One region of the Mycobacterium kansasii ATCC 12478 genome, then DNA from elsewhere that is predicted to be linked to it. Evidence: riboswitches for the same ligand, from Rfam matches in the RefSeq annotation. Region 1 holds a riboswitch; the other holds the start of a gene.

Evidence for each region. Region 1 has a riboswitch for cobalamin ahead of MKAN_RS19515 (PPE family protein). Riboswitches for the same ligand answer to the same signal wherever they lie in the genome.
Region 2: linked by a shared signal. The riboswitch ahead of metE (5-methyltetrahydropteroyltriglutamate--homocysteine S-methyltransferase) and the one ahead of MKAN_RS19515 (PPE family protein) in region 1 are both predicted to bind cobalamin.

Annotation. Positions count from the first base shown of each region.
Region 1 covers NC_022663.1:4,449,493-4,466,308, forward strand. The annotation lists gene MKAN_RS19465 (FAD-binding and (Fe-S)-binding domain-containing protein) at 1-502, opposite strand, end outside; gene MKAN_RS19470 (thiamine pyrophosphate-requiring protein) at 499-2,319, opposite strand; gene MKAN_RS19475 (glycoside hydrolase family 15 protein) at 2,467-4,302, opposite strand; gene MKAN_RS19480 (enolase C-terminal domain-like protein) at 4,296-5,408, shown strand; gene MKAN_RS19485 (hypothetical protein) at 5,470-5,829, opposite strand; gene MKAN_RS19490 (nucleoside hydrolase) at 5,826-6,836, opposite strand; gene MKAN_RS19495 (2OG-Fe dioxygenase family protein) at 6,869-7,303, opposite strand; gene MKAN_RS19500 (SDR family oxidoreductase) at 7,376-9,382, opposite strand; gene MKAN_RS19505 (histidine phosphatase family protein) at 9,424-10,149, opposite strand; gene MKAN_RS19510 (MaoC family dehydratase) at 10,244-11,122, shown strand; cobalamin riboswitch at 11,421-11,601, shown strand; gene MKAN_RS19515 (PPE family protein) at 11,915-13,618, shown strand; gene MKAN_RS19520 (bifunctional adenosylcobinamide kinase/adenosylcobinamide-phosphate guanylyltransferase) at 13,794-14,318, shown strand; gene MKAN_RS19525 (APC family permease) at 14,595-15,965, opposite strand; gene MKAN_RS19530 (PE family protein) at 16,179-16,816, opposite strand, start outside.
Region 2 covers NC_022663.1:1,741,538-1,746,268, reverse strand. The annotation lists gene metE (5-methyltetrahydropteroyltriglutamate--homocysteine S-methyltransferase) at 258-2,537, opposite strand; cobalamin riboswitch at 2,663-2,859, opposite strand; gene MKAN_RS07370 (SDR family oxidoreductase) at 2,951-3,793, opposite strand; gene MKAN_RS07365 (TetR/AcrR family transcriptional regulator) at 3,899-4,731, opposite strand, start outside.

The sequences.
Region 1 (16,816 bases):
CCAGCGTGCACCGCGAATGCGACGACGGGTCGGGGCCGAACACCAATCCGTATTCGCCGGTGGCCTTGTTGAGCTGCTCGTTGATCACTCCGGTCTGCGCGGTGGCCAGCCGGCGCTGCGGGTTGATGTCGACGATGTCGGTGAGGTATTTCGAAAAATCGATCACCACAGTGACATTGACCGTCTCACCGGACAGGCTCGTCCCGCCGCCGCGGCACAGCACCGGGGCGCGGTAGGCGTGACAGGCCCGGATCGTCTGCACGACGTCGTCGAGCGTCTTGGGGATCACCACACCGATCGGGACCTGACGGAAGTTCGACGCGTCGTTGGCGTACATCGCCAACGTGGCGGTGTCGAAGCGCACTTCGCCGCTGACATGGCGGCGCAGCTGGTTTTCCAGCCCGGTGACGTTGACCTTGTCGGCGGTGGCCATTCCGGCCACGAAGCGGGTGTCCGGCCGGGCCGGGATCGTCCGCTCCTGGTCGGTGCGAAGCAGGCTCATTCCTCCCCGTCCTCAGAGCTCCGTCCGCCAACACTCTTGATCGACTCGGTGAACTCGTGCATCTTCTGCTTGGCGCCCTTTTTGGCGATGCTGACCCGGTCGGGATCTTTGAGCACGGCCTTGGCGGTCTTTTTCGCCATCATCGTCTTGATGTGCGGCGGGACCGGCGGAATGTCCTTGTCGACGACCACCTCCAGTACCACCGGAGTGCTGGCCGCCAGCGCCCGGTCCCAGGCCTGGCCGATCTTGGCCGGATCGTCGCAGCGAATCCCGGTCAGACCCAGCAGGTTCGCAAACTCCGCATAGGGTACATCTGGAATATATTGGGAACCTTCGAATTTCGGCTCTCCACCCATCGCCCGCTGCTCCCAGGTCACCTGGTTGAGGTCTTCGTTGTTGAAGACGCAGAAGATCAGCGGGCCGTCGGAAAGCCGGTCCTTGTAGCGCTTGACGGTGATCATCTCGGCCAGCCCGTTCATCTGGAACACACCGTCACCGACCAGCGCGATCACCGGACGTCCGGGATGGGCCAGTTTGGCGCTGATCGCATACGGTGTGCCCGGCCCCATGGTGGCCAGGTTTCCGGCCAGCGAAGCGGCCATACCCGGGCGCAGCCGCAGGTGGCGGGCCCACCAGTTGGCGACCGAACCCGCGTCGGTGGTCAGGATCGCGTTGTCGGGCAGCCGCTTCGACAGCTCATGCACCACCAGCTCCGGGTTCAGTGGATCGGCCTTGTCGTGGGCCCGCTTGTCGAGAACCGCCCACCACTCCTTGACTTCTTTTTCGATCTTGTCTTGCCACGACCTGTCGTCCTTGCGTTGCAGCAGCGGAATCAGCTCGCGCAGCGTGTTTTTGGAGTCCCCGACCAGGTTGGCCTCCATCGGATAACGGGTGCCGATCATCCGGCCGTCGATATTGATCTCGACGCCGCGGCATTGCCCCTCCTTCGGTAACCATTCCGCGTAGGGGAAGCTGGTGCCGATGAAGAACAGGGTGTCGGCGTCCGACATCATCGCCTGGCTGGCGGTGGAACCCAACAGCCCGATCGGGCCGGTGACATAGGGCAGGTCATCGGGGAGCACGGCACGGCCCAGTGAACTCTTGGCCACCCCGGCGCCCAGCAATTCCGCCGCCTGCACGACCTCGTCGGCGGCCTCGGCCGCACCCTGCCCGACGACGATCGCCACCTTGTCCCCGGAGTTGAGGATCTGCGCCGCCTTCTCGAGTTCGGTCTTCGGCGGAATCACCCGGGGCTTGGTCCAGCCGATACTGCTGAACACCGCGCCGTGCATCCGCGGCGGCGAGGGCACCGCGTCGGATTCACCCACGTCCTCGGGCAGGATGATGGTCGCCACCGTCCGGTTGTTCAGCGCCACCTTGCACGCCCGATCCACCAGATGCCGCGCCTGTTCGGGTGTCATGCAGGTCTGGACGAAGTCCGAGGAGACGTCCTTGTACAGCGTGTTCGGGTCGATCTCCTGCTGGAACGCCGCGCCGAGCGACATCCGCTTCTGCTGACCGACGATGGCGACCACCGGATAGTGGTCGAGCTTGGCGTCGTAGAGGCCGTTGAGCAGATGGATGGCCCCGCCGCCGGAGGTGGCCAGGCAGCAGCCGATCTCGCCGGTGAACTTGGCGTGCGCGGTGGCCATGAAGGCGGCCATCTCCTCGTGGCGCGGCTGGATCAGTTCGGGGTCCCCGCCGGCCCGGTCCAAAGCGCCGAGCATCGATAAGATCCCGTCGCCGGGGTATCCGAAGATTCGGTGAATTCCCCACTGTCGCAGGCGATCAACGATGAAGTCGGCGGTCTTGGGCATGGTGCTCCTTCGGTACGGCAACTACGCGGGTGGACCATCGGATCGCCACCGCCGACCGGTCGGGGAACTTGCGGCGGTGACGATTGCCGATGGTCACAATGTGGGTCTACCCGTCGCTACGCGAGTCAAACGGCCCAGATGGCCGAGTCACCCGGTTCCGCTGCCGACGCACGGGCCGTACCCGTCCGTCAGCCCATGCGCCGCTTCGAACAACAGCGCATGGACGAAGGCTTGGGGAAGGTTGCCGCGCAGCTGACGCTGACCGATGTCGAATTCCTCGGTGAACAAACCGGGCGGACCGCAGGCGGTGCGGTTTCGTTCGAACCAGCGCACGGCCGCCAGGTTGTTGCCCTGCTGGTGATCGGCGAGCGCCATCAGGAATCCGCAGAGCAGAAAGGCGCCCTCGGCTTCGCCGAGTGGTTGCTCACCCGGTTGGAACCGATACACGAACCCGTGCCGGCCGAGGTCGGTGCGCACCGCGGCCACGGTGGCGACGCTGCGCGGATCGGTCGCCGGGATTGCGCCGCGGATCGACGGTATCAGCAGCGCCGCGTCGATTCGCGGATCATCCGGCGCGCGTTGCCACCGTCCGTCGGGATGCAGGCAGTCCGAATTGGTATCGGCGACAAGCTGATCGGCCAGACGCTGCCACTGCGAGCCCTGCCGCGCCGGCGCGACCTCGCTGATGCGCCGCAGGCCCGCCGCGCACGTCAGCCGGGAATGCGCCCAGCGCCGGTCGTCGATCTCCCAGATTCCGGCGTCGGGCTCACGCCAGCGCTTTTCGATCGACTCCACCAGGGTCTCCACGGCGCGCCAATGCCCGGTGTCCAGCCGATCCAGGCGCCCGGCGGCGGCCAGCAACAGCAGCGCCTCACCGAATGCGTCCAGCTGGAATTGGTCGGTCACCCAATTGCCGGTCTTGACGGTGCCCCCGGGATAGCCCGGCAGATCCAAGCCCTGTTCTTCGGGCACCAGGTCGCCGGTGATGCAGTAGGCCGGCTTGAGGCCGGGACCGTCGGCCAGCACACGCTCGCTGACGAAACGGACGGCGTCGTCGACCAGGGGGTCCGCTCCGGCGGCGGCGACAGCCTGTCCGGCATAGCACTGGTCACGGATCCAGCAATAGCGGTAGTCGTAGTTACGGCCCTGCTCGGCCCGTTCCGGCAGCGACATGGTGGCCGCGGCCACCATGCCCCCGCCGCTGCTGGTCAGCCCGCGCAAGACCGCGTATGCGGTCTGCGCGTCGGCGTCGGCCAGCGACCCCGATATGGTGGGAACCGCTGCCGCCCAAGCGCTTTCGGTGGCATGCCAGGCGTCGTTGGGTCGTGCGACGGCGGTGGGCAATTCCTGGTCGGACAGTTCCAGGACCAGGTCGTGGTCGCTTCCCGGAATCACCTCCACCACCGCCTGCAGCGGGCCGTCACCGGTGCGGTTGGCATCCCCGGCGCCGGTCCACCGGAACCGGTGCGGCCCCGACCGTCCGGTCCACACCCCGTCGCGGCAGCGCAACCCCGACATCGGCGCGGTGCCGAAGCCGGCGCGCACGTCGAGCGCGACTCGCATCCGTGCCGGCCCGTCGAGGGCGCGGATGCGGCGCAACACCACCGCCGTGTGCGGGTCCCCGGGGAACGCCAGCGCCTCCCGGCACTCGACGATCCCGTCGGTGGTCACCCACCGCGACCGCCAGATCAGCGACCCCAGCTCGTATCGTCCGCCCCACACGAACCGCGGATGATCCGGGGAGACGGCATACACACCGTTGCCGCCCAGCAACGAGCCGAACACCGCCGGGCTGTCCCACCGCGGCAGGCACATCCAGCAGCAGTCCCCACGCGGACCGATGACGATTCCGCGTTCCCCGTCGGCGAGCAACGCGTATTCGCGCAACACATGCGGTGACAGCAGCTCGGCCACCGGTGGTCTGTCGTCCACGCGAAGCGGAATACCCCGTTCGGGTTGCGGGTAGTCACCCGGGCATGACATTGCGCGCGGGTGAACCGATCCCAGTCGAATCCGTCGAAGCCTCGGCCTACACGATTCCCACCGACGCCCCGGAGTCCGACGGCACCCTGGCCTGGGACTCGACCACTTTCGTCCTGGTGAGTGTGCGGGCCGGGGGCCAGGTGGGCACCGGTTACACCTACGGTGGCACCGCGGTGGCGACGGTGGTGGGCGCCAAGCTCGCCGACGTCCTGACCGGTGCCGACGCCCTGCAGCCGCCGGCCAGGTGGGCGCAGATGCAGCACGCCGTCCGCAACCTGGGCAAGCCGGGCGTGGTGGCCTGCGCGATCTCGGCGGTCGACATCGCCCTGTGGGACTTACGGGCGCGGCTGCTCGACGAACCACTGGTCGTCGCGCTCGGCGCGGTCCACGATGCAACCCCGGTTTACGGCAGCGGCGGGTTCACTTCTTACGACAACGGCACGCTGCGCGAGCAGCTGTGCGGCTGGGTCGAGGCCGGCATTCCGCGGGTCAAGATGAAGGTGGGTAGCGACCCGGATGCCGACCTGGGCCGGGTGGCGGCGGCCCGGTCGGCCATCGGCGACGACGTCGAGCTGTTCGTCGACGCCAACGGAGCCTACCAGCGCAAACAGGCGCTGCTGTGGGCGCGGCGCTTCGCCGAATACGACGTGCGGTGGTTCGAAGAACCGGTCAGCTCCGACGACCTCGATGGGCTGCACCGGCTGTGCGAGCACGGCCCGGCCGGCATGGACATCGCCGCCGGTGAATACGGCTATCACCTGCCGTATTTCCATCAGATGCTGGCCGCGGGCGCGGTCGACTGCCTGCAGGCCGACGTCACCCGCGCGGTGGGGATCACCGGCGTGCTCAAAGTCGCCGCACTGTGCGACGCGCGTGGCATCGACCTTTCGCTGCACTGCGCGCCCCAGATCAGCGCCCACGTCGGCACCGCCGTCTGGCACCTGCGCCATTTGGAGTACTTCCACGACCATGTGCGCATCGAGGGGCTGGCGTTCGACGGCACCATCGACCCCGAACCCGACGGCCTGCTGCGTCCGGACCGGACCGCGCCCGGGCACGGGCTCACCGTCAAACACGCCGACCTCGAGCAATACCGGGTCGCCTGAGGAGCAGTTGTCGCCCAGCGTGACGTCAACGCGAAAATTTGGCCCGAAACTCGCACTGACGTCACGCTGGGCGCGCGGCTCGCGCGCTGTGCAGGTGATGCCAGCCCAGCCACGCCCATACTGCCGCGACCAGCCCGTCGGCGACGCCGCCGCGGGCTCGGCGCCGGTCCACCGCGGCCAGACCGAATGCGGTCATCGAGTGCACGGTATCCACCAAGACGCCGGCCGCCAGCGCCGCCGGACCCGGCTTCAGGCCGGACAGCAGCGCCTGGACCAGATGACGCGCTCCGAGTACCCGAGTGATGACCACCGCTTTGCGGTCGACGTGCACCCCGTGGATCCGGTTCAGCACCATGGTGGGAGCGGTGAGCAGCACGGCGCCCCAGCCCCCGCGCAGCAGTTCGATGCGGCGAAGTTTCATACGCCTTCGGCTACCCGGCGCGCGAACGTTCCAACCCGAGCGATGAACCGGTCGAAGAACACCGCCGCGTCGACGCCGACGCCGATCAGCGCATTGGGTTTTCGGCGTCCCGTCCAGTCGGTCGCCGTCATGCCGCGGGTTCCGGTCAGCTCGACGTCGACGGTGGCAGGGCGGGTCGCGACGAGCGCCGGATCCAGGGCGGCCGCCGCGGCCAGTGGATCATGCAGATGCGCCAGATATTCCTGCCCATTGTCGTAATGGGCCTCCATGTAGAAGCGCATCGCATCTTCGACCAGCCGGATCAGCGGATTGGATGCCGCCGACCTGGTCCCGCGTGGGTCGTGGGCGCTCATCGTCGTGGTCGACGCGCCCGCGGCTTCGGCCAGTCGGGCGAGGTGCTGCGGTGTCATCGCGACCTTGCGGGTCAGGTCCAGGCCGCACAGAATCGGAAGGCGTTGCGGCTCAGTGCTTTCGGAGCAGGCGGCGAGCACCTCGGCCGCCGCCTCGGGGTCAACGCTGATATTCCATTCCGCCGCCGCAGTTCCGTCGTAGCAGCCGCCCATGATCACCAGTCGGCGCAGCAACGCCGGCAGCGCGGGCTCGGCGCGCAACGCCGTCGCCAGATTGGTCAACGGGCCGGTCGCCACGCCGATCAGTTCACCCGGAAAGGCGTGGGCCGCGCGCACCCAGGCCGTCGCGGAATCGTAGCCGGTGACCCGGGCGTCCGCGGGCGGCAGCTCGGCATACCCCAGACCCCTCGGTCCGTGGGATCTCGAGGGGTCACCCATCGGGCCGGTCAGGGTTGCGCCGGCACCCTTGGACACCGGTATGCCGGTAACTCGGCACAACTCGAGCAGGCCCAGGTTGTTTTCGCAAACCTGTTGTACCGCAACGTTTCCGCCCGTCGAGGCGATGCCCACCAGCTCCGCCTCGGGGCTGGCCAGCAGGTACAGCAACGCCAATGCGTCGTCGACGCCGGTGTCGACGTCGACGAAAACGGGCTTCACCGTCCCGACATTAAGGCAGCCGCCCCGGCGTGTCAGCGCGATGCGAAGGTGATCACCAGGACGTCACGTTGCGCCGGCTCGGAGTTGTCGATCGGCCGGATCGGCGACACGTCGTGCAGGCTACGACGGTCGTCGCCGAGCAGCAATGTACCCGGCTCGTCCAACGTCGCGGTCAGCAACGGGCGGCCGTCCACGTCGCACACCGAACTCTGGCCGCCGAGGGCATTGCGCCGACCGATCAGCAGCGAACTGACCAGGGTGACGCCGTCGCGGTGCCAGCCCTCCGGCGCCGGCCGCCCGTCGCTGCCGGCCACCGACTGGACGCGGAAGGGATGCACCTTGACATCCCATTCGGCCACGTCGTCCAGGGCCGCAGCCACCCGGGCAAGCACGCCCATCAAGGACTGCAACAGCGGATCTTCGGCGAATGCGTCCGTCAGCGGCTCGAAGTCGCGGTTCTTACCGATGTAGAGCGGATTGGAGTTTCCGGCTGTGCGAACGCGTCGTCGGGCCGCTTCGGCGCGCCTGAAACCGTGGGTTCACCAGTGCAGGCCGGGCACCAACCGCGCCAGCCTCCGGACCGGCCGGGGCGTCCGGATGCCGCCGGTGACGGCTCGCAACGGACGCTTCGGCTTACGTCTCGGGGGCGCAGCCGGGGCGGACGGCAGCCCGCGCGCCGCAGCCGAATCGGGGTAGCCCAGGTACAGCTGGTGCAGAATGCGCCGCGAAACCTTGGGCGCGAAATAGTTGCCGGCCTCGGCCAGCGTGCCCAGCGGGGTGTCGATCCGCGCCGGCTTCTCGACCAGCGCGCGCACCACCATGGCCGCCGCATGCTCGGCGCTGATCGCCCGCACCGGGTTGAGCCGCTGCGACGGGGTGATCATGGGTGTGGCCACCAGCGGCATGTGGATGTTGGTGAAGGTGATGTGGTCGGAGAGCGTCTCGGAGGCGACGACGTCGGCGAACGCGTCCAGCGCCGCCTTGGTCGGTAGATACGAGCTGTACTTCGGGTTGCGGGCCTGAACGCCGGCGCTGGAGACGTTGACCACGTGACCGAACCGGCGCTCGCGCCAGTGGGGCAGCAGCGCCAGCACCATCCGCACCGCGCCGAAGTAGTTGACCGCCATGACCCGTTCGTAGTCGTGGAGGCGGTCGGTGGAGTGGACCACCGAGCGGCGAATCGACCGGCCGGCGTTGTTCACCAGGTAGTCGACATGGCCGAAGCGGCCCAGGATGTCTTTGACGGTGTGCTCCACCGATGTCGAGTCGGTGACATCGCAGGTGAAGGCGTGCGCCTGCCCGCCGCTCGCCCGGATCTCGGCGACCAGCCGGTCGAGCGCGTCGGCGTTGCGGGCCAGCGCGAAGACCGTTGCGCCGCGCTGGGCGACGGCGATGGCCGACGCCCGCCCGATGCCGCTGGAGGCGCCGGTGACGATGACGTGCCGGCCGCGCAGCGGTCCTCGTGGATCGTCGCGACGGGCGCGATCGGGATCGAGGTGCTGCGCCCAGTACCGCCACAGCCGGGGTGCATACGCCCCGAACTCGGGAACTTCGATCCCGGTGCCGTGCAACGCCTTCCGGGTTTCGTCGGAGGCGAAGGTGGGCTTGAGGTCGACGGCGTCGAAGATTTCGGCGGGGATGCCGAGCTGGGCGGCGGCCATGTTGCGCAGCACCTTGGCCCGCCCGCTTGCGTTGAGCACCGGGGCGGCCACCGAACGCGGCAGCGACCCGCGCAGCGGCGGCAGCCCGGCGGCCGGGGCAACGCCGCGGTAAATGCCGCGCAGGCCAATGGTTTTCGAGGCGGTCAGGTGGAACGTCCGCCCGTCGCGACCCTCGGCATGCATGAGCGCCACGAACGCGCCGGCAACGTAGTCGACGGGGACGATGTTGGTGCGCGCGGTATCTGGTAACAGGATCGGCGTCAGCTTGGGCAGCACCGCCAACTTGGCCAGCAGCCCGAACAAGTGGTACACCCCGTCAGCCTTGTCCATTTCGCCGGTGCGCGAATCGCCCATCACCACGGCCGGACGGTAGATGCGGTAACGCAGTCCGGGCGCCGCGCGCACCAGCCGCTCGGCTTCGAATTTCGTTCGGTGATACGGCGTCGGCAGCTGCTGGCCGACGTCGAAGTCGTCCTCGGTGTACTCGCCGGCGAAGTCGCCGGCCACCGCGATCGACGACATGTGATGCAAGGTCGCGTCCAGCCGCCGCGCCAATTCGACGACGGCCCGGGTGCCCGCCACGTTGACGGCGCGCTGCTCGGCCTCGCCGGCGGTGATGGCGGTGCTGTGGCTGATCGCCGCGCAGTGCACGACATGGTCCACCCGGCCCAGTTCGTCGAGCGTCTCATCGCTCAGCGCTAGCTCCGGAAGTTCGCCGACCAGCGGCTTGGCGCGCTCACCCCACTCGGCCGCCAGGCGTTCGAAACGCCCCAGCGACTGACGGCGGACCAGCACCCACACCTGGGCGTCGGACCGGGTATCGAGCAGCCGAGAGACGACACGGCGACCAATAAACCCGGTACCGCCGGTAACGACATATCGCATGCAGCCCATCGTGGTGGCTGGCGGCCGCACCCGTCAACCAGTCAGGTGAAGTTGCGGATGCCGTCCCAGTCCACCAGCTTCCACCCGTCGATCGGGTTGCCGGTGACCACGACCCGACCGATATTGGGCAGCGGATGGTTGTTCAACAGGTTGAGCTTGGGGTTCTTCACGTTCATCAGCGTCCACACCATGATCGCCGTGCCCTGGGAGAACACCACCGGCTTGTTGTGGCCGCTGTCGTAGATCTTGCGGACGGCACTGCTGAACTGGCTGTTGAATTGGTCGCCGGTGATCGACCCCGGGATGCTGTGCGTGGCATCGCCGTTGATCCAACCCATAGGCGCCAGCAGATACGTCGAGTTGGCCCTTGATTCGGGTTCGCCGTTGTACCAGCCGGCATTGATGGACTGCAGATCGGTAATGATCTCGACCTGCTTGCCCAGTTCGCCTGCCAACGGTGCGGCGGTCTGCTGGGCTTCGGCCATCGGCGAGGAGTAGATGCTGTCGAATTCGTTGTGCGCAACTTGATGGGCGAGCTGCTGGGCTTGTCCCTTGCCGTCGGCGGTGAGCCCGGTGCCGGGCACCTCGGTGTTGATCACTCCGTCGGCGTTGGCCTGCGATTGGGCGTTGCGGATGAAGGTCACGGTGATGTTGCGGGCCTGCGTGCCTCCGCCGCCGCAGGCGCCGACGATCATGACCGAGGCGAGCACAGCTAGGACGTTGGAGGTTTTCCAGGTCATCTTCCAGATCATGGTGCGCTTGGCCATGGCGATAGCCTGCCCTGCGGATGCCGTCGCTGGGAAGGGTTTGCGATGGTTGACTGCAGAAAAAGCTTCGATTTGGAATCGAGAGGAGACTCGCATGGCCATTGATCCCGGTGCCGTCGGTGCGGTGACCGAGCCGATGTTGTTCGAATGGACCGACCGCGAAACGCTGCTCTACGCGCTGGGAGTGGGTGCCGGGACCGAGGACCTGTCGTTCACGACGGAGAACAGCCACGGTATTGCCCAGCAGGTGCTGCCGACCTACGCGGTGATCTGCTGCCCGGCCTTTGGGGCGGCGGGCAAGGTGGGAAAGTTCAACTGGGCCAGGCTGTTACACGGCTCGCAGACCGTGCGGCTGCATGCGCCGCTGCCGCCAGCCGGAAAGTTGTCGGTGGTCTCCGAAGTCGCCGACATCCAGGACAAGGGTGAAGGCAAGAACGCCATCATCATGTTGCGCGGCCGTGGTAGCGACCCGGACAGCGGCGCGCTGGTCGCCGAAACACTGACCACCCTGGTGATCCGCGGCGAGGGCGGCTTCGGGGGAGAGCCGGGTCAGCGGCCGGTCGCCCCGGAATTCCCCGACCGTGAGCCCGACGCCCGGGTCGCCCTGCCCACGCGTGAGGATCAAGCGCTGATCTACCGGCTCTCCGGCGACCGCAACCCGTTGCACAGCGACCCGTGGTTTGCCCGGGAGATGGCCGGCTTTCCCAAACCAATCCTGCACGGGCTGTGCACCTACGGCGTGTCCGGACGCGCGCTGGTCGCCGAACTCGGCGGCGGCGTGGCCGCCAACATCACGTCGATCGCGGCGCGGTTCACCTCGCCGGTGTTCCCCGGCGAGACGCTGACCACGCTGATCTGGCGCACCGAGCCGGGCAAGGCGGTGTATCGAACGGAGGCGTCCGGGCTGGCCGGCTCCGACGGCTCCGAGGCGCGAGTGGTGCTCGACGACGGCGCGGTGGAGTACGTGGTTTAGCCGGCGCGGGTGTTGATAGGCGAAAGTGCCTGTCCCGCAGCTCTTGAGCGCCGTAGTTGCCGCTGGCCATCCGCTCGCACTCATCTGCTACGACGCCGCCGTTGAGATCGCTGCCGAAGTACTCGCGTTCGAGCATCGGTGGGTGGTACATCGAGGCGGCGTCCACTGGTGCCGTGCCATCAGGCGGGGAAACGCCTTGGGCTGGACCCAGTTTGGTGGATAGGTAAAGGCGCAGCCGGTGAATGTCACTGGATTGGACTTGTGGGGTAGTGACAGACCGGTTACCGGTGGCGACGGTGCCGCCGGGGTGCGATGATGTTGCGCGTAAGGCGATGACGAATGCAGGAAGCCGGTGCGAAACCGGCGCGGTCCCGCCACTGTAATCGGGGAGCGAACCTCATCGGCCACGGCCAAAGGCTGGAAGGCGAGGCGAGCGGCGATCCGAGAGCCAGGAGACTCGCGTCATCGTGCCCGGCGAACCTGGGGCGGTGTACCCCGGAGAGAGCGAACCGTCATGACGCATCCGAATTTCCGGCCGCCTGGCTTCCGCCATCCTCGTCCAAACGCTGATCGGGTGCCGGTGGTGCACTGCGCACGCCGGTTTGGCACCGCCGATCACAGTGTCGGTCGCCGCCGCCGCCGGCGTCTCGCGCTTGCAAGCATGACGTCGCGGCAGGTAGGGGCGTCGAAGTGCCGGCAGCACGGCGTCCCCACCGTCGGTGAGGCGGACAGCCGCGCTGCTGCTGTGCGCCCGCTGATCAGCCGGTCGGTGCATGCACTCGCGGGCGGCCGGTGATGAGCGCCATCTGGTTGGCTGCACCCCCGGAAGTGCATTCGGCGCTGCTCAGCAGCGGCCCCGGCCCGGGTCCGTTGCTGGAGTCGGCGGCAGCGTGGGATTCGTTGAGCGTTGCCTACGCCGAGACGGCAGACGAGCTGGCCGCGGTAGTGGCCGGGGCGCAGGCGGACAGCTGGGGAGGCCTGAGCGCCGAAGAATATGTGGCCGCCCATGTCCCTTACCTTGCTTGGCTGACGCAGGCCAGCACCGACAGCGCGGCGATGGCCGCTCACCAGCAAACCGCGGCTACCGCATACGCCGCCGCAGTGGCTGCGATGCCAACGTTGGCTGAGTTGGCTGCCAACCATGCCGCGCACGCAGTATTGACGGCGACAAATTTCTTTGGCATCAACACAATCTCGATCGCGCTCAACGAGGCCGACTATGTACGGATGTGGGTACAGGCCGCCGCCGTAATGGGCACCTATCACGCGGTCTCAACCGCGGCTGTTGTCGCCGCACCGCAGGCCGCGCCGGCGCCGCCGATCATGAAAGCCGACGCGGAGCTGGCCAGGGCCGCTGCGGCGGGACTGTCGAGTTCGGACCCGCTGCACCAGTTCGAGCAATGGCTGTGGCAGATGTATACCACCTTCTACAACAATGTCATTCAGCCGTTCGTCGATTGGCTGGCGAATCTGCCGTTCTTCCAAACGATGTTTGCGGGGATCGACCCTTACCTGGTCATCCTCGGCAACCCGCTTACCTATCTGAGCCCGTTGAACATCGCGTTCGCGCTTGGCTACCCGATGGATATCGGCACATATGTGGCACTGTTGTCACAAACCTTCACGTTCATCGGGGCAGATCTCGCCGCGGCCTTCGCTACGGGTAACCCGGTGACGATCGGTTTCACCATTTTATTCACCGCTGTCGAAGCCATCGGCACGGTCATCACCGACACGATTGCGCTGCTCAAGACGCTGTTGGAGCAGACTGCGGTGCTGCTCACGGCTGTGGTGCCGCTGCTGACTGCCCCATTGTTACCGATTGCGGCCGGCGCTGTGCTGGCACCGATCGGTGTCAAAGGGCTGGCGGCAGTGGCTGCGGTGCCGCCACCGCCCCCGCCCGTCACACCCACCACGCCGCCCCTTGCGGCCCTCAGCACGAGCGCCCCGACCTCGGCCACAACCCCGATTCAGGCGCCCGTGGAGGTGACCGCTCAGGCGCCCACCCCCGGACCACCGCCGCCGGCTCCCACGGCCCCACCGGTGAGCGATGCGGCGCTGGGTGGGGGGATGGACAACTTCGGGTACCTGATGGGTGGCCTGAGCGCGGATGCCAGAAGGCCCACAAGCGCCAGTTCCCGAAAGAAGGCACCAGAACCCGACACCGCCGAGGCCCCGGCGGTAACGGCCACACCTCAGGAAAAACCTCGACCGCAGTGGCGTAGCCGGGTGAAAGCCAAACGGCTCGGCCGCGGTTATGAATACCTGGATTTGGGCCCGGACGCCGACGATCCGAGCGAGCTGACGACCTCGGCGGCACCGGAGCAGGGAGCAGCGCCTCTGGGGTTCGCCGGAACCACGCACCGAGCCCGTCCCAGACCAGTCGCAGGTTTGACCACGCTCCCCGACGATATGTCGCCCGGCAGCCCACGCGTGCCGATGTTGCCAGACACGTGGGGCGTCGACTCGGCGCTGCCCCACGACTCACCGTCGTAGGGAACGATGATCTGATGTCTCGACGGGGCAGCGTGACCGCCGTCATTGCGAGGCTTCCGAACACCGCGAAAAGGTGCAGCCATCGACGGTCACAGAGCACGCGAGTCCACCAGCACACCGGCTGCCCCGGCGGTCATCATCGGTTGCGCGCGAACGAGGTGCTTACGATGACGCGATGCGGATACTGGTCACTGGCGGCGTCCGCTCGGGAAAGTCCATGCATGCCGAGGCGTTGTTGGCCAATGCCATAGAGGCTGTCTACGTCGCTCCGGGCCGCCGCGCCGATGGCCGCGACCCGGATTGGGATTCCCGGGTCGCACTACACCGCGCTCGTCGCCCGCCGACCTGGCTGACGATCGAAACCGCGGACGTCGCAACGGCTTTGTCCAACATCCGGTGTCCCGTCCTGGTGGACTGCCTGGGCACTTGGCTAACGGCTCTCATGGATCGGGAGGCGTTGTGGAATACTACGACCGCCGAGGCCTACGCTGCGGTCGAGGAACGACTGGACGAGTTGTGCGCGGCACTGGCCGAGCTGGCCGATGCGGTCGTGGTGACGAATGAGGTCGGCTTAGGTGTGGTACCCGCCCATCGTTCGGGGATGATGTTCCGCGATCTGCTGGGCACGATCAACCAACGGGTGGCAAACGTTTGCGACGAGGTGCACCTGCTCATCGCGGGTCGCGTTCTCAAGCTGTGAATCACTACCAGCAGCTGCCGGCGAGCGGTGACGTCGAGCCCGCGACGCTCGATTTCGTCGATCTACCCGAGCCGCTAGAACTCGATGCGGGCGTCGAGTGCCTTGGCGGGTATGCTATTTGCCCCGCTCTCAACGAGAAACCAAGGTGCGCAACTACTCTACTGCTGACGGGCGGCAATAGCGAACACCCCGCCCGCGTGGCGGCTGATGTGGCTGATGGGAAAGTCGCAGTCGCGTCCTGCGCCTTGGGGCGCTGGATCAGCGCCGTCCCGGTACCTAGCGATCGCAGGTTCGGTAGTAGTGCAGATAGGCGATCGCCGGCACTACCAAGAACGTGATCACCATCAACGCGATCGAGAAATAGTTGGCGCCACCCTGCGGTGTGGCGAAGATGGTCCGGTAGTCGAAGGACACCGCCAACGCCACCGAGACGGTAACGGCAGCTATCGGTAACACCTTGTCGGTCAACGGGTTTCGCTTCGCCGTCGCGTGGCTGCCGGCGGTGTCCCGAGCCAGGGCGACCAGAGCGACCGGGACGATGATGAACTGGATGAACCGTGCGATCACCGCAAGCCCGATCAGGTTCACGCTGTCAAACCGAAGTGCCAGTGGGAAAGCCAAGGCCAACGATGCAGTGATCGCGAACGCGATCATCGGGACGCCGAATCGGTTCTGTGTCGATAATCGTGCCGGCAGGATCCGGGTGTCCGACAGCGCTGTCCACACCCGCGGCGCACCGAACGAGGCGGCTACGTTGATGCCGAACATCGAGATTAGGGCGCCGAGAACGACGGTCGTGCGCAACGGACCGTCGTCGATGGCCGCCGCCAACCGCACCGTGGCGTCGGATTCGAAAACCTTGTCCGATCCCAGCAGCATCGCCACCGCGACAGCAAGCACGTAGACGGCGCCGACACCGAGGATCGCGACCGGTATGGCCTTCGGCAGCGTCCGCTCCGGCTCGTACATCTCTTCGGCGGCGTTGGCGATCGATTCGAAACCGGTAAATGCGTATAACGCCGCGATGGTGGCAAGGATCAATCCCGAGACGGCACCGTGCGCGAGCTGAATCCCACCGAACAGCGCATAGGGGGCCGGTTGGTAAACGCCTGACGCACTTGCCGTTCCGTAATGGCTCGGGTGATGTGTGACGAGGAGCCACAGGCCGCCGACGATGAAGACGGACAGCGCCGAAACCTTGCCTATCGTCGAGGTCCCGTTTGCCCATTTGATTGCCCGGTTACCGAAAATATTGATGACCAACAGCACGACGATGAACCCGAGGAACGTCAACGTCTTCACGCTCAGCAGCCCGCTGTCGTCGGCCCAATTCTTCTCTGGGAAAGCCACTTTCAACAATGTCGAGACGAACAGCGACGCCAGCACGCCCCAGGCGATGGATGCGACGATCGCATGGGTCACACCGACATAGATGCCGATTTTCTGCCCGAAAGCGGCTGTCGTATAGGCATATGATGCGCCATTGGTTTTGACGTATCTGGCAGCACTGGCAAAGACCAGTGCCATGATGCCCGCGAAAACACCCGCCAGGATGTAGGCGACGGGCGCCCACGGTCCCGCGAGCTTGATCACCGTACCGGGGGTAAGAAAGATGCCGGCTCCGATTATCGAGTTGATCCCGAGCATCACAACGCTCCGGAAGCCAAGTTTGCCGATCGCGGGTCCTCCTCATGACATCCGTTGCACGCAGTGTTAGCACTCAGTTGTTAGCACTGGACGTGCGACGGTGCCATAGATTGACGCGGGGCGCACTTATTTGCTTGTTGGGGCGGCCGAGCCGACGAGCGGCGACGTCGCTACGACGCCACCGGCGCCGGATTGCCGCCCGCGATTGCGGGGTTACGTAGCGGTTCCGTCGGCGCCATGGGTTCCGGGTACACCGAACAACGTCCCGCCGGTGCCGCCGGCGGCGCCAATCCCGCCGGTTCCTGGGTTGGCGCCGACCCCGCCGTCGCCGCCATTGCCGCCGTCGCCGCCGTTGCCAATCGTCTGAGCGTTTCCGCCCGGCCCACCTGCCCCGCCGGAACCGCCGTCGCCACTGATGCCGTTAATGCCACCGGCCACCGTGCCAGTGCCGCCGCCACCGCCTGTGCCGCCGGTCCCCCCGACACCACCTGCACCGCCGTTGCCATACAACAGTCCGCCGTTGGCGCCGGAACCACCGTCACCGGCGTTACCGCCGTTACCGCCGTTACCGCCGTTCCCGCCTTTGCCGCTGCTACCGGCGGTGCCGCCGTTCCCCCCGGTGCCGCCGTTCCCACCGTTGCCGCCGCTACCACCGCTGCCGCCGTCGCCGATCAATAGACCGCTGTGCCCACCGGAACCGCCGGTGCCGCCGGAACCGCCACCACCGCCGGTGCCGCCCGGACCGGCGGGCGCCAGAGCGATGCCGTTGATACCGGTGTTGGCGCCGCCGCCGCTACCACCGCTGCCGCCGCCGCCCGCGTTGCCGCCGTTGCCGAAGAGACCGGCGTTGC
Region 2 (4,731 bases), 2.7 Mb from region 1:
TTGGCGTCGAGTGTGTAGCGAAGGCTTCCAGCGTGACTGTACGGCGGCCGAAAAGCGCTAGGGCACACCGTGGACTCACAGTCAAAGCCGTCACTGCACACTCGGCCGGGCCAGTTCGCGGCATCACGCCGGTCCTCATCACGCCGGTCCTCATCACGCCGCTCCTCCGCACGCCGCTCCGCGGCGTCGCCGAGCGTAACGCCACGGCGAGACTTCGCGCCGAAAGTCGCCGTGGCGTTACGTTCGCGAGCCCGGAACTACACGTCCGCGCGGACCTCCCGGGCCGCGGCCACCATGTTCCGCAGTGACCCGGTGACCTCATCGACGTTGCGGGTCTTCAGGCCACAGTCCGGGTTGACCCAAAGCCGCTGCACCGGAACCGCTTTCAATGCCGCACGCAGCGACTCGGCCATCTCCTGGGAACTCGGCACCCGCGGCGAGTGAATGTCGTAGACGCCCGGGCCCACACTGTTGGCGAAGCCGGCCGCATTCAGGTCGTCGAGCACCTCCATGTGCGAGCGCGCCGCTTCGATCGACGTCACATCGGCATCCAGATCCGCGATGGCGCCGATGATTTCACCGAATTCGGAGTAGCACAGATGGGTGTGGATCTGCGTCGAGTCGGCGACACCCGAGGTCGCCAACCGGAAAGCGGTTACGGCCCAACGCAAATACTCGTCCTGCTCCCCGCGACGCAACGGCAGCAACTCCCGCAGCGCGGGCTCGTCGACCTGGATGACCGCGATCCCGGCGGCCTGCAGGTCCACTGTCTCATCGCGGATCGCCAGCGCCACCTGGTTGGCGGTCTCGGCCAGTGGTTGGTCGTCGCGCACGAACGACCACGCCAAGATCGTCACCGGACCGGTCAGCATGCCCTTGACCGGCTTGTCGGTCAGAGACTGCGCGTAGGTGATCCAGTCGACCGTCATCGGGTGCGGTCGCGCCACGTCGCCGTAGAGGATCGGCGGGCGCACGCAGCGGCTGCCGTAGGACTGCACCCAGCCGTTCTGGGTGGCGAAGAACCCCTGCAGCTGCTCGGCGAAGTACTGCACCATGTCGTTACGCTCCGGCTCACCGTGCACCAGCACATCCAGCCCGAGCTGCTCCTGCAACGAGATGACGTCGGCGATCTCGGTCTTCATCCGGCGGACGTACTCGGCCTCGTCGATCTCGCCGGATCGAAAAGCCGCGCGCGCCTTGCGAATCGCCGCGGTCTGCGGATAGGAGCCGATGGTGGTGGTCGGCAGCGCCGGCAGGTGCAGGCGTGCATCCTGGCTGGCGCGACGCGCGGCCGCGTCACCCCGGTGGGCGCCCGACGCCACAATCGAGTCGATGCGGGCCCGAACCTGCCCGTTGCGCAGGCGCGGATCCCTCCGGCGCGACGCCACCGCCGCATTGGACGCCGCGATCTCCTCGGCGACCGCGTCACGCCCGTCGCGCAGGGCCCGCGCGAGCACGACGACCTCGCGCACCTTCTCCGCGCCGAACGCCAGCCAGCTGCGCAAGTTGTCGTCCAACTCGGTTTCCGGCTCCAGCGAATACGGCACGTGCATGGTGGAACACGACGTCGAAACCGCAACCGTGGCCGCCGAACCCAGCAACGTCGCCAGCCGGCCCAGTGCCGCCTCCAGGTCGGTGCGCCAGACGTTACGGCCGTCGACGACGCCGGCCACCAGCGTTTTGCCGGCCAGCTCGGGCACCCCGGCCACCGCGGTGCGCGCACCGGCCACCAGGTCCACTCCGATGGCTTCCACCGGCGTGCGGGCCAGCGCCGGCAGTGCGGCGCCGGGATCACCAAAATAGGTGGCGACGTGGATGGCGGGCCGGTTGCTCAGCGACCCCAGCGCCGTGTACATCCGCTCGGCCAGCGCCGGCGCGTCGGGGCAGATGTCGGTCACCAGCGCGGGCTCGTCGAGTTGTACCCACCGGGCGCCCTCGCCGGCCAGCAGGGACAGCAGTTCGGCGTAGATCGGAACCAGCTCCTGGAGCCGTTCGATCGGTGGGGCGGCACCGTCGACGGCCTTGCTCAGCAACAGGAAGGTGACCGGCCCGATGATCAGCGGACGCGCCGGAATACCGAGCTCCTGTGCCTCTTTGAGCTCGGCGAGCACCTTGTCGGGGTTCAGCGTGAACGTGGTCGACGGCCCGATCTCCGGAACCAGGTAGTGGTAGTTGGTGTCGAACCACTTGGTCATCTCCAGCGGCGCGACGTCGGCGTTGCCTCGCGCGGCGGCGAAGTAGCGGTCCAACCCGTCGGAGATCCCGCTCACCCGGGCCGGCAGCGCACCGAGCAGCACCGCGGTGTCGAGCATCTGGTCGTAATAGGAGAAGGTGTTGATCGGCACCGAGTCCAGGCCGGCGGCGGCCAGATCGGTCCAGGTGCCACGGCGCAAGGTGGCGGCGACGGACTCCAACTCGGATCGGCTGGTGCGTCCGGCCCAGTACCCCTCGGTCGCTCGCTTGAGCTCACGGCGGGGGCCGATGCGGGGGGAGCCGGTGATGGTGGCGGTGAACTTCTGAGAACTATGAGCGGTCACGACGTGTCCTTTACTCGACGGTGTGGTCACCGCCCGCGGACGTGCAGCCGAATCCGGTTGCGGTGCAACACCGTAACCGGTACGGCCAAACGCCCACTCCACGAGGCGATGACCCGCCGGACGCGGCGCGCCCGGCACGGCTGGCAGGTCTTCGGACTCGCAGGCGCGCACCGGTGGTGGTGCTCCTAATGGCCGTCGCTTCCCAGTCGTGCGACCAGTGCTGTTGACGGCGGTCGTTCCTGCATACCGCTGCGGGACAGTTCCGGATTCCCACCGGATTCCCTCTCGCGGGGCATCGCTAACCTGCCTCGCTCGATGCCGGCGCCGCATTGCTGCGACGACGGCAGACCAGCTGCGTGGTCCAGGTTACGCTGCGGCCCGGCCCGGTGGATCGGCTGCCAGGGCTGCGGCGGCTAGGGCATCGGGACGCGGCCCATGATCAGGTCGAGGATCGGTTTGCCCGGCGGGTAGGCGCCGGTGAGCGACGCCATGGTGTGCCCGTAGTCCACCAGCAACGTGATACCGCTGATCCCGAAGGCGGCCGCGCTGTTGAGGAACACCATGACGTCGCCCATCTGCTCGGGAGTGTGCACCTTGGAGCCGGTCTCGTCACGGTAGTCCTGCGCGTAGCTGAGCCACAGGTCCGCGTTGGCCTGGGCCAACGGGGTGTCGGTGGGCCCGGGGCAGATGGCGTTGATCCGTATCCCCTTCTTCAGCAGGGGATAGGCCTGCATCGCCACATAGGCGTTGACCGCCTTCTTGCTGAAGCCGTAGTGGATGATGCCCTCGGCCTCGTGCGCGGCAACCCAGTCCTGGGCCGCCGCGTAGTCGGGCGTGGCCAGGAACTCCTGCAGGCGCGGCAGGTCGTTGTCCCATCCCATGCCGGCGACCGAGGAGATGAAACAGATCGCCGAGCCGGACGGCAGCAGGTCGTTGTCCAGCAGCCGCTGGATCAGATGGCGATGGCCGATGAAGTTGATCTTCATCAGCTCCGGGCCTTCGGCCACCCCCGCTGCGGAGAACACCGCGTGGACCGGTCCACCGAGTTGCCCGATCGCCGAGTCGATCGATGCCGGGTCTCGCAAGTCGACCTGCAGCGACTGGGCGACGTCAAGGGTCACCGGCGCGTAGTCCATGACGGTGACGTCGGCGCCGAGTTCGGTTGCCGCCCTGGCCGCCGCGGCGCCCATGCCCGTCGCGCCGCCGACAACTAACGCCCGCTTGCCGTCGTAGCGCAGCCGATCCAGAACAGTCATGGAGATCCCTTCCCCGCGGGCCCTACGTATTCGCCGCTTACCTGCCCCACTCTAGGGAGAACATATTTTTGGTTCAATACTTTCAAACCGCGGACACAACTGGCGTCACGGCTCGCCGCGTACCGCGGCGCCGCGTAACACCGTGTCACGGGCATGAATTAGGGCGGCCCGCGGGCCGACGGCGCGAAGGATGTTCTCCGGTATCCACTGCAAGGCGATGACGGATCGTGCCAGCATCGCCAGGGACGGGGTTTCGATCCGTATCTCGTCGGAGCGGAAACCTTCGGAGAGTAGTGATTTCAGCTGCCGCAGCCGGGTGGCATACAGCCACCCCGGGTTGGGGGTGTTTGGCGGTGACTGCCGCATCCAGGCGAGCTGTATCCGGAATTCGTCGGAAAACTGATCCAGCGCATTGATATTGATCCAGCTCAGCGCGTCCAGCTTTTCGATCGGCGTGGCATCCGAGCGCAGTACGCTGACCCAGCCGGCCTCGACCTTCTGGCCGAAGGAGCGCATGATCGAAGCCAGGAGTTCGTCCTTGGATCCGATCACCCGATAGACCGTGCCGGTGCCCATACCGGCCGCAGAAGCGATGTCTCTGATCGTGGTGACTTCATATCCCCGGCGCCCGAACTCGGTTCGGGCTACGGCACGGACGCGGGCTGCTTTGTCGCCGGGGTCGGCGTCCTTGTCGTCGGTCCATGTCGCGATGGCGTCGTTGGCGGCCGCCAAGGCGCTTGATCCGTCCAGCTCCGGATCATCCGGGGGTCGGGTTGCCAACCCCTGCAGGATGATTCGGCACATCAGCCGGGCGACCTGGTCGGCTGAGGCGTGGTGCCGGATCACGTCGAGCCCCACCTGCAGCATGGTCTGGCAGATGCGGTCGGCCAACGTCGGAAGATCCATTTCCGGTTTGATGTAGCCGCTCCACCTGGCGG